3 regions of the Arthrobacter sp. U41 genome follow, and region 3 is predicted to be linked to each of the others. Evidence: riboswitches for the same ligand, from Rfam matches in the RefSeq annotation. Region 3 holds a riboswitch; each other region holds the start of a gene.
The links. A riboswitch is a leader RNA that binds a small molecule or an ion and turns the genes downstream of it on or off. The one in region 3 is predicted to bind cyclic di-AMP.
Positions count from the first base shown of each region.

Region 1 (3,266 bases), 1.6 Mb from region 3:
CGTGGCATGTCGCAGGCGAGGACGAGGGTATAGGGGGCGGCAGTCCGGTGAAGGGGATCCCGGCCCCGGTGCCGTTCGAGGGCGGCGAGTCCTGCCGCGATGGCGGCAGCGGGTCCGGCAAACGGCGGGTCCTCCCGGCAGCTCAGCACACCTTCCGGCAGATTCCCCGGGTCGGGCCCGACGACGGCGGTTGCCGCCGCACCGCGGGCGGCCCGGAGGGCACGCTCCAGCAGGGTGGCGCCGTCGTGCAGCAGACCGCCCTTGGGCACACCCCCCAGGCGGGAGGACCTCCCCCCGGCGAGAATGACAGCATCAAATTCCACCGGCCCAGCCTAGCGCGGTCCGGGCCGGCGGCCAGGCACCGATGGCCAGGCGCGGCGGGCCGTTTCAGGCAGCTGATTCCGGCAGCAGGAAAGGGTCCCAGGCCGGGGTCGGCTTCTCCAGCTCCTTGATCTGCCAGGTTGTTCCCCGTGGGGGCGCAGGGCTGAAGCTGAGCTTCCACCCCATTTCCCCCGGGGTGTGGTCGCCTTTGGCGTTGTTGCAGCGCAGGCAGGCCGCGACGAGGTTTTCCCAGGAATCCGCACCGCCCCTGGATTTGGGCTGGATGTGATCGATGGTGTGGGCGGCTTTGCCGCAGTAGGCGCAACGGTGTCCGTCCCGGCGCAGCACACCGCGGCGGCTGACCGCCGTTATGGTGTTGTACCGGGGCCTGATGTAACGGTGCAAAAGAATCACCGAGGGCCGGCCAAGGACGTCCTGCGGCCCGACGACAGGATCGTCGCCTTCCGCCACGACGCTGGCCTTTCCGGTCAGCACAAGGACGAGCGCCCGGCGGAAGGTCACAACCGCCAGCGGTTCATATCCAGCATTCAGAACGAGAGTGCGCATCCGCATACCTCTTCACGGCCGCACCCGCCAGTGGCACGAGGGCCGGCTGCCCTCTGCATGGTCGGGCTATGGATCGACAAAACAAGAGTAAACACGGAGGTGCCGTTTCACCGAATCTTTTTTTGCCGGCCGCCGGCTGTGCCGGCTGAAGTTCATCTTGCGGCAACGCAAAGGACCCCCGCCGAGTGGCGGGGGTCCTTTGTGGTGCTTTTAGCTGCTGTCTTAGCCGCCGACGCGGATGAAGACCGGGCCGGAGCCGACGTTGACGCTCTGCAGGGATGTGGTCCCGCCGTTCCAGCCGCCGTGAACGGCCATGCCGTTGCCGACGTAAACAGCGATGTGGGCCAGGCCGGCGCCACCGTTCTGGTAGTACGCGAGGTCGCCGGAGCGTGCCTCTCCGGCGCTCACGGTGCGGCCGAGGGACAGGTAACCTGCCGGCCAGCCGTGGTAGTTGATGCCCGCAGCAGCCAGGGCGTTCGTGGCGAGTGCGGTGCAGTCCTGGCCGACACCGATCTGGGCGTAGGCAGCCGCGGCGATGGTCGCGGCCGGGGCGCTGGCGGGCGCGGTGGCGCCTACCTGGGTGCTGGCGGTCTTGGTGGTGACGGTCTTCGCCGCGGGGGCTTCCTGGACCTTGACGACCGGCTTCGGGGCCTCGACAACGGGGGCCGGGGTGGTGGTGACAGCCGGCTTCTCGTAGGAGATCGCGATGGTGGAAGCAGCCGAGATGGTCGCCGGGGCGGCCGACTGGACTTCGAGCGTGGAAGCGGAGGTGGATTCCCGCTGGACGTTGGCCTCGGCAGCGTTGGCTGCGATACCGCTGGTCAGGACGAGGCCGGAAGCGGCAGCGATAACTGCGGCCTGGCGACCCATGCCGCCGGCGTTGTCGCCGACAGCCTTGGCAATGACGGCCAGCGAGTTGGTCTTGGTGACCTCGGCGCGGTGCCGTGCGTTTGCACGAGTAGTCATTAAGTTCTCTCTTTCGTGATCCTGGGTCCGCGCCTTTTGGGCGCAGGCTGAGGACGCTCCGGCATCTTGGGGGTACGCCGGATCGCCCCGAAATGGGTTACTTAGCGAAGGGTGTACTGCGAAGACGCGCCAAAAGCGGGAACTGCGTGCAGGTGCTTGGCCTGCGGGCCGGACTCGGCAGAGATTGAGTCGGCCGCGCGAAATCCGTTCCGGGCACCACGAAGGGCGACACGGACGTTGGATTTCAGCGGGCTCGTAAGAGCCGCGCAAGCGCGGTGATGCGCAGCATTGTGGCGTGAAGACACGAAAGTAGCCTCTCCCAATGCCTACGAGGTGAGCTGTCGGATTCGGATGGGAGTCACCCGGCCGCGCTGCTTCCTGGGAAGCTTTGCGACTTAACCCCAAGGCCTTCTTGCGAAGACCAAAATTGGTTCCCCCGCCCCTGCCAGACGATGTAATGCGAAAGGACCTTGAGCGGTGGCAGAGTTAGGCAATCCACTCAAGAGCGCCAACTTCGGAAAAGTTGGCGTAGGTCAAACGGTACAGCAGTTAAGAGTCAATGTCACATTCAGATCACGGAGTGTCACGAGAATGCGAGAGCGTCCCATCAGCTTTGTTACAGCCAGCCGGTCGGGTCAACGACTTCGCCGTTGACCATGACCTCAAAATGGAGGTGGCAGCCCGTGGAGGCGCCCGTGGTGCCGCTCAGCGCCACAACGTCGCCCCGGGAGACCTGCTGGCCCACCTTGACGCTGGCTGAGGACAGGTGGTTGTACGTGGTCTCCAGGCCGTTGCCGTGGTCGATCACGACCCGGTTCCCTCCGCCGTAGGGATGCCATCCGGTGAAGGTAACGGTGCCGCTGGCGGCAGCCAGGATGCCTGTGCCGCACTGGGCGGCGTAGTCCTGACCGCGGTGGAACTCCCCGGAGCCTCCGGTGATGGGGCTGACCCGGTATCCGAAGGGTGACGCGGTTTTCAACTGGGCAAGGGGTGCTCCGAGGCTGCCCGCGGAGGCTGCCCGGGTGATCGAGCCGACGGACTGGGCGCTCAGCAACTGCTTGAGCTTTCCGTCCGGGTCACCCTGGGTGGTGACGGCGGTGCGGTTGAAGTCGATCTTGGCTTCGGCGGCGGTGACGTCCGGCTGGACCGCGGCCGAGATGGAACCCGAGGCGGAGCCGGCATCGGTAGCCAAAACAGGGCCCGTAGCGGGGACGGTGACGGTGAGGACCAGTCCCGTGGCGGCCAGGGCAATGCCGGCCTTTTGCCCAACGCCGCTGGCGGCAGCAAATTCTGTTACCTGGCGGAACGGGCTGCGGCGGCCTCGGCGTTCGTCGCGGTGCACGTCGCGTGGGCGGTCTGCCAGGACGGCGGCGGCCGGACGGGGCTCCGGAGCAGGGCCGGTCGCACGACGG
Region 1 covers NZ_CP015732.1:2,046,164-2,049,429, reverse strand. The annotation lists gene mobA (molybdenum cofactor guanylyltransferase) at 1-323, opposite strand, end outside; gene ASPU41_RS09480 (HNH endonuclease) at 388-888, opposite strand; gene ASPU41_RS09475 (NlpC/P60 family protein) at 1,111-1,854, opposite strand; cyclic di-AMP (ydaO/yuaA leader) riboswitch at 2,164-2,341, opposite strand; gene ASPU41_RS09470 (M23 family metallopeptidase) at 2,471-3,266, opposite strand, start outside.
Region 1: linked by a shared signal. The riboswitch ahead of ASPU41_RS09475 (NlpC/P60 family protein) and the one ahead of ASPU41_RS16540 (M23 family metallopeptidase) in region 3 are both predicted to bind cyclic di-AMP.

Region 2 (3,266 bases), 1.7 Mb from region 3:
ACCGTTCTGCGGGACAAGAACACCCCGTCCCCGGTCTTCCGCCAGCTCACCGAGGAACTCGTCACGCTCCTGGCGTACGAGGCAACCCGCGAAGTCCGCACCGAACCGGTGACCATCGAGACCCCGGTCAGCACCACCATCGGCACCGCGTTCACCAAGCCCACCCCGCTGGTGGTGCCGATCCTGCGCGCCGGACTGGGCATGCTTGAGGGTATGACCAAGCTGGTCCCCACGGCCGAGGTCGGTTTCCTGGGGATGGCCCGCGACGAAGAGACGCTGGACATCATCACGTACGCCGAGCGCCTCCCCGAGGACCTTACGGACCGCCAGATCTTCGTCCTGGACCCCATGCTCGCCACCGGCGGCACCCTGCGCGAGGCCATCAAGTTCCTCTTCAAGCGCGGCGCTTCCGACGTCACCTGCATCTGCCTGCTGGCCGCCCCGGAAGGCCTCGCGAAGCTGGAGGAAGAGCTCGCCGACGCCAACGTGACCATTGTGCTCGCCTCGATCGACGAGAAGCTCAACGAAAAGTCCTACATCGTGCCGGGCCTGGGCGACGCCGGAGACCGGCTCTACGGCGTGGCCGGCTAACCCGGCCGCCTGGTGCGGAACCTGCCCTCGGGGCCGGTTCCACACGCTTGAGATTTTCCTTCCGGAAGAGACCCCCCGGAACTAGCCTGAGCCCCATGGACTGGAAACTTGAACTTGTCTTTGTCCCGGTGTCCGATGTGGACCGCGCGAAGGATTTCTACGTCAACAAGGTGGGCTTCAACGCCGACTTCGACGAGCGGCCCACAAGCAGCTCAAGGACAGCGGCGTGGAGGTCAGCGGCGTGGATGTCCAGGGCTGGGGGCATTTCGTCTATTTCGCCGATCCCGACGGCAACAAGTGGGCGGTGCAGTACTTCCCCCACCGACCCGGCTAGACGCGCCGGGGGGAGGGGCCGCAGGCCGTGCCGGCGGTTAGTACCAGTTGTTGGCGTAGTGGAAGTTCAGGGCGCCGCACGGTGAGCCGTAGCGCTCCTTGACGTAGTTCAGGCCCCAGTTGATCTGGGTCCGGTAGTTGGTCCGGTAGTCCGCGCCCGCGCTGGCCATCTTCTCGGCCGGCAGGGACTGGACCACACCGTAGGCGCCGCTGCTCGGGTTGGTGGCAGTCGTCTCCCAGTCCGACTCCTTGGTCCACAGCGTCATCAGGCACTGCATCTGGCCGGGGGCCCAGCCATAGGCGCCAAGCTGGCTGGCCGCGTAAGCCTGCGCGCCGGCCGGGTCATCGATGGCAACGGGAGCCGGCGCGGGCTCGGGAGCGGGAGCGGCAGCCGGTGCAGGAGCAGGAGCAGGGGCGGGTGCTTCGGCAGGCTTCTCCTCGGCCGCGGGGGCCGCGGGGGTGCCGGCGGGGATCACGGCCTGGTTAGCGACCCGGACGCGTTCGAAATCGAGGTGCGTCAACGGGTCCGCCGTCGTGGCTGCCTGCGTGGAAGCTTCCGCGCTGGCCTTGTGGGCGGCTGTCTCGGACGCCTGGCCCGCTGCGCCGGCCCCCACGAGGACCGTGCAGGCGGCAAGAACAACCGGGGCCCGGCGGCCGGTGGAGCCTACGCTGCCGGCAATCCGGGACAGCGCCGAAGCGGGCTGGGCCGGTTGAGCGCGGTGGCGCGATGGCTTGGTGCGGGTCGGATGTGCGGCGCCGTCGGGGCGCGTTTGTGGCTTGGAATCAGTCATGATCGCCTCTCAACGCCTGCGGAGTTAGCTGTCGGGTTCGGATGAGGTCACCCGGCCGCACGGAAATTCACGTGTCGGCTTCACCCCAAGGGCGCAAGATGCAAATGCCCGGGAACTCTGGGTCCCCCGCCTCTGCCTGGTGCAGCGGAATCCGGGAGGCGGCAGAGCTTGGCGTACATCCGGATATGCGGCCCCAGTGATGGACGCACCCTAAAAACCGTACAGGACTTGGACGCCTAAGTCACATTTCGATAACAGAGATCACGACGGCGGGGCGGCGCCTTGCGCACCGACCCGCAGCCGTGCCGCATCCGCGGCGGGCGGGGCCGCCGGCAGCCGCACCGTGAACTCCGTCCGGCCCGGGACCGACGTCACGCTGACAGTCCCGCCATGGGCCGCGACAATTGACTGCACGATGGACAATCCCAGCCCGCTGGTTCCCTCGGAGGATGCACCCGTGGCGGCGGCAGCGGCCTCGGAGGCGGCCAGGGGAGGCCGCGGCGGGTGCAGCGGAAGGCGGGGAAGCGGCCGCCGTCCGTGTGCCGCCGTCGTGGCTGCCACCGGATTCTTCCGGGACGCGTCCGCACGCGTGAACCGCGCAAAGACGCGGTCCACGAACTCGGGGGCGATGCCCGGGCCGTTGTCCGTCACGGTCACCACGGCGCTGCCGTCCGCGGTGCGCTTCACTCCGGTCACGACCGTGGTGCCGGGTCCGGTGTGCTTTCGCGCGTTGGAAAGCAGGTTGGCCAGCACCTGGTGGAGCTGGGTCGCGTCGCCGCGAACCACCACCGGCTCCTCCGGGAGCTCCAGGTGCCAGATCCGGTCCGGGGCAATCACCTTCTCGTCGCTCACCGTCTCGACGGCCAGTTGGGTCAGGTCCACGTCGCTGAGCTTCAGCGGCTGGCCCTCGTCCAGCCGGGCGAGCAGGAGCAGGTCCTCCACCAGGGTGGTCATCCGTTCGGACTGGCTCTGCACGCGGGCGAGGGACTTCTGGCCGTCGGGGGTGAAATGTTCGGTCATCCGCATCAGCTCCGTGTAGCCGCGGATGGCGGTCAGGGGAGTGCGCAACTCATGCGAGGCGTCCGCCACGAACTGGCGGACCTTCATCTCGCTCGTCTGCCGGGCCTCCAGCGCGTTGGAGACGTTGTCCAGCATCAGGTTCAGGGCATGGCCGACGCTGCCCACTTCGGTTCCCGGATGTGCTGCCGCCGCCGGCACCCGCACGGCGAGTCCGACTTCTCCGGCATCGAGCGGGAGCCGGGAGACCTTCGTCGCCACCTCGGAGAGCTGATCGAGCGGCTTCATGGTCCGGCGGATCAGCGCCGTGCCGGCCAGGCCGATTACCACGAGTCCGCCGGCGGACACGATCACCATGGTCCAGACCAGGGAGGCCAGCGTGTTCTGTTTTTCCGCGAGCGGCAGCCCGGTCACGATCACGTCGCCGTCCGGGGTCTCCGCGGCAACCAGCCGGTACGCTCCGGCGGACAGGGTCCGGTCAACCGGCTCGCTCCACGGGGTGAGCTCAAGGAGAACCTCGTCATCCTCGTCGGT
Region 2 covers NZ_CP015732.1:1,907,244-1,910,509, forward strand. The annotation lists gene upp (uracil phosphoribosyltransferase) at 1-591, shown strand, start outside; partial or broken gene ASPU41_RS08880 (hypothetical protein) at 687-925, shown strand; gene ASPU41_RS08885 (hypothetical protein) at 963-1,715, opposite strand; cyclic di-AMP (ydaO/yuaA leader) riboswitch at 1,714-1,872, opposite strand; gene ASPU41_RS08890 (sensor histidine kinase) at 1,977-3,266, opposite strand, start outside.
Region 2: linked by a shared signal. The riboswitch ahead of ASPU41_RS08885 (hypothetical protein) and the one ahead of ASPU41_RS16540 (M23 family metallopeptidase) in region 3 are both predicted to bind cyclic di-AMP.

Region 3 (3,266 bases):
TCTGGAAGTACCCGCATACGCCGCCAACCGGCTCCTGCTCATTGTCATGACCCGGCAACGGGCGACAATCTGGCGTGGTGGCGAATTTGATGGCAGCGTTTCTGGTCCGCGGGCTCACGGTCCTGACTGTTTCGCCGTCGCCGTCTCCGGCCCCGGGCGATGGGGGGCTGCGTACTGGCCTGACCGCTGACCAGATTACGCCCGGACTTCTTGGCTTCGTGATGACGGCCTTCATGGTTATCGCCGTCATTCTGCTGATGGTGTCCATGACGCGGCGAATCCGGCGTGTCCGCTACCGCGGGCAGCTCAGTGACGCCGCAGAAGCAGGCGGCACCGCAGAGGTAGCGCCGGCTTCACCCGCTGTGAACGCTGAGCGCCCAGGCCCAGGCCCCGAGTAGACGCGGCTGCGGCACCGTGCCTGAAGGGGCTGCGCCGGACGCACAGAGCGTACCCGTTGCCTTACCCGGTCCCTGGCCAGCCTTAATGACCTCAGGAGCCATGCCGGGACCGTTGCCGGGCATCACGTAACCTTATCCGGACTGAAGATGAACTTCCGCCCGGATCTGTCGTGGGCGCATTGTTCAGGCCCGCGGTGTCCGTTGCCTGCCATGCTTTTGGACTCCGGCGCGGATCGCTGGTGATCAGGCCAGGACTGCCAGAAGGTCTGTGCAGGAGGCTTGGCACCTGCGGCAGGCCTCTGCGCAGATCCTGCAGTGTTCGTGCATACCGGCGTGCTTCTCGCATTCCTCGGCGCAGGCGGCGCATGCAGCCCGGCAGGCCTCAAGAACGGTGCGGATGATGTCGGCGTTGGTTCCGGTCCGGCGGGACAGAATGCTGCCGGTCGCGGCACAGATGTCAGCGCAGTCCAGATCCGTGCGGATGCACGTGGTCAGATCGGCGACCATGCTCTCGCCCAGGCAGGCGTCGGCGCAGGCCGTACAGGCCTGGGCACATTGAAAGCATGCGGCGATGCATTCGGCGAGCTTGTCCTTGTCGATTCCACCAAGCTCCCCTGGGTAGGCGTCAAGCATCGCAACGATGTGATGGCTCATGGTGTTGCTCCTGTCGCTGGTGGTGAGGCGGGCAGCGGGCTGGCGCCGGCTGCCCGCCTCCACAGTAACCCTGCCGCCCTTGCACACCAACGGCCCGCCAGCGCGGGCAGTTTCACCAGGGCCTTCCGATGCCGATGCGCTTCTGGGCCCCGGGCATCCGGGGCAACCGATTCCTGGCTAGCCTCCGGCTACGGCGCCGGTGATGAGGGATTTGAGGATGCTTTGATCGGCCAGGCCCAGGATCCTGGCGGCGACCCGTCCCTGTTTGTCGAGTACGAGGGTGGACGGGACCGCCTGCGGTGGTACGTACTGGGTCATGGCCAGCAGGATGCCGCCGTTTTTGTCCTGCATGCTGGGGTAGGTGATTCCGAAGGTCCGTTCGAAGGCGACAGCGGCTTCCTCGTCGCGGACGTTCAAGCCGTAGAACAGGACGTTCTGTGGTTTGAACTCGTTCCAGAGTGCTTCCAGCCGGGGCGCTTCGAGCCGGCACGGGGCGCCTGCGGCGTACCAGAAGTTCAGGACGATCACCTTTCCGGCCCAGTCGCCGGAGTTAACGACCGTCCCGTCGTACTGTTCCCCCGTTACTGCCACCGGCGGCTTCCGCTCGGCGGCGGCATATTCGGTGACGGAGCCGTCCCCGGCGATGTAGTTCTTGTTGTCGCCGGCTTTGGCCTGCTGGGCGAGGGGATCGCCGGAGGCGCATCCTGCAAGAACCGGGGCGGCCAGGACGCCCAGAAGAGCTGAGGACAGCAGACGGCGCCGGGAGAAACCCGGCATTGTCTCCGGAGCCAGGGGAGCGGCGTCCGACGGTGTCGGGAGGCTAGGTTTATGCATGGCTATCCTTTGATAACGGAATTGTAACTTCGAGGCCAGGCTGGATAGAGTTGACGCAATACATACCCCGCACGGGTATGCGTGAGGCCGCTTCGCCAAACCCCGCCGGCGGTCCATGAACTTTCAGTCTTTTGGCGGGGGCGGAGGACCCTCAAACGGCGCCATAGCGCGCCTTGGGGTGAAGCCGGCCCTGTGAGTCCACGCCTGTGGGACGGCTTGCGGGGCGGGCCGGAGATTCCACTCGTCCGAATCCGACAGCTAACTTCGCCGGCGCTGAGAGGACACGCGTTTTGCCTTCCCACCGTATACACGGCCGCCGCCGTGCCGTTCCCACGTCTTCGCCTGCCCAGGGGCGGCGCCGGGCCGCCGTCCTTACGCCCGCCGTCCGGGGAAGCCGCGGGCAGCGGCTGGGCGCGGCCGCGACGGTCACGGGGTTGATTGCCATGACGGTGCTCTCCGCGGCGCAGGCAGATCCGGACCGCTTGGACGCCGACCGGGAACGCCCCGCCGCCTCGGCAACGGCAGTTGAACAGCCGGCGGTCACGGCCGACGCAGGCGCCGGCCTGGCCTTTGACCGGCCCGCCGTCCGCTCCTCACCTGCACCGAGGGCATCACCGGCACCGAACGTCCAGTCGGCCCGGACTCCGGCAACGACCGGGCCGGGCGCTGGCCAGGCTGCGGCGTCCGTTCCTGGCGTGGGGTTGCGGGCGCCGTTGTCCTCCGTGAATGTCAGTTCCCCCTTCGGTCTCAGGGTGAACCCGCTGACCGGGGCATCCGGGGAGTGGCATACCGGGATCGACTTGACCGGGGCCTGCTCCACCGCCGTCTTCGCCGCCGGAGCCGGGACGGTGCTCGAGGCGGGTTGGAGCCAGTACGGCGGCGGAAACAGGATCGTGTTGGACCACGGCAACGGCTTGAAATCCACGTATAACCACCTGGCGAGCATCGGTGTCTCGGTCGGGCAGGTCGTCGCTGGGGGCGCGTTGATCGCCGGTGTGGGGACGACGGGAAACTCCACCGGCTGCCATCTCCATTTCGAGGTTATGGTCAACGGCCGGACGGTCAATCCTGCCGCATTCATCTGAGAGGGCTTTCCGCGGCTCCCGGACAAACGGGGCGGGGGATGGTTTTACGCATCGCTGTTGCCGGGGCGTGTGTGTGCGCCGTTCAGGTGTTCACGGTTCAGTGCTTCCAGCTGATCGTCGGTGAGGCTGTCGAAGGAGATAGCTTCGCTCCGGTCGCTGCGGGCGAACCGGACGAACATCAGGATGATCAGGGGAACGTCGACGATTTCGGCCAGGAACCACAGCAGGTCCCCGGCGAGCTGCTGGTCCCGCAACGCCTCGGGCAGCCAGCCAGGGTGCCCGGCCAGGGCCTGGG
Region 3 covers NZ_CP015732.1:3,631,248-3,634,513, reverse strand. The annotation lists gene ASPU41_RS16550 (four-helix bundle copper-binding protein) at 642-1,052, opposite strand; gene ASPU41_RS16545 (TlpA family protein disulfide reductase) at 1,230-1,886, opposite strand; cyclic di-AMP (ydaO/yuaA leader) riboswitch at 1,980-2,168, shown strand; gene ASPU41_RS16540 (M23 family metallopeptidase) at 2,177-2,971, shown strand; gene ASPU41_RS23770 (cytochrome c oxidase assembly protein) at 3,016-3,266, opposite strand, start outside.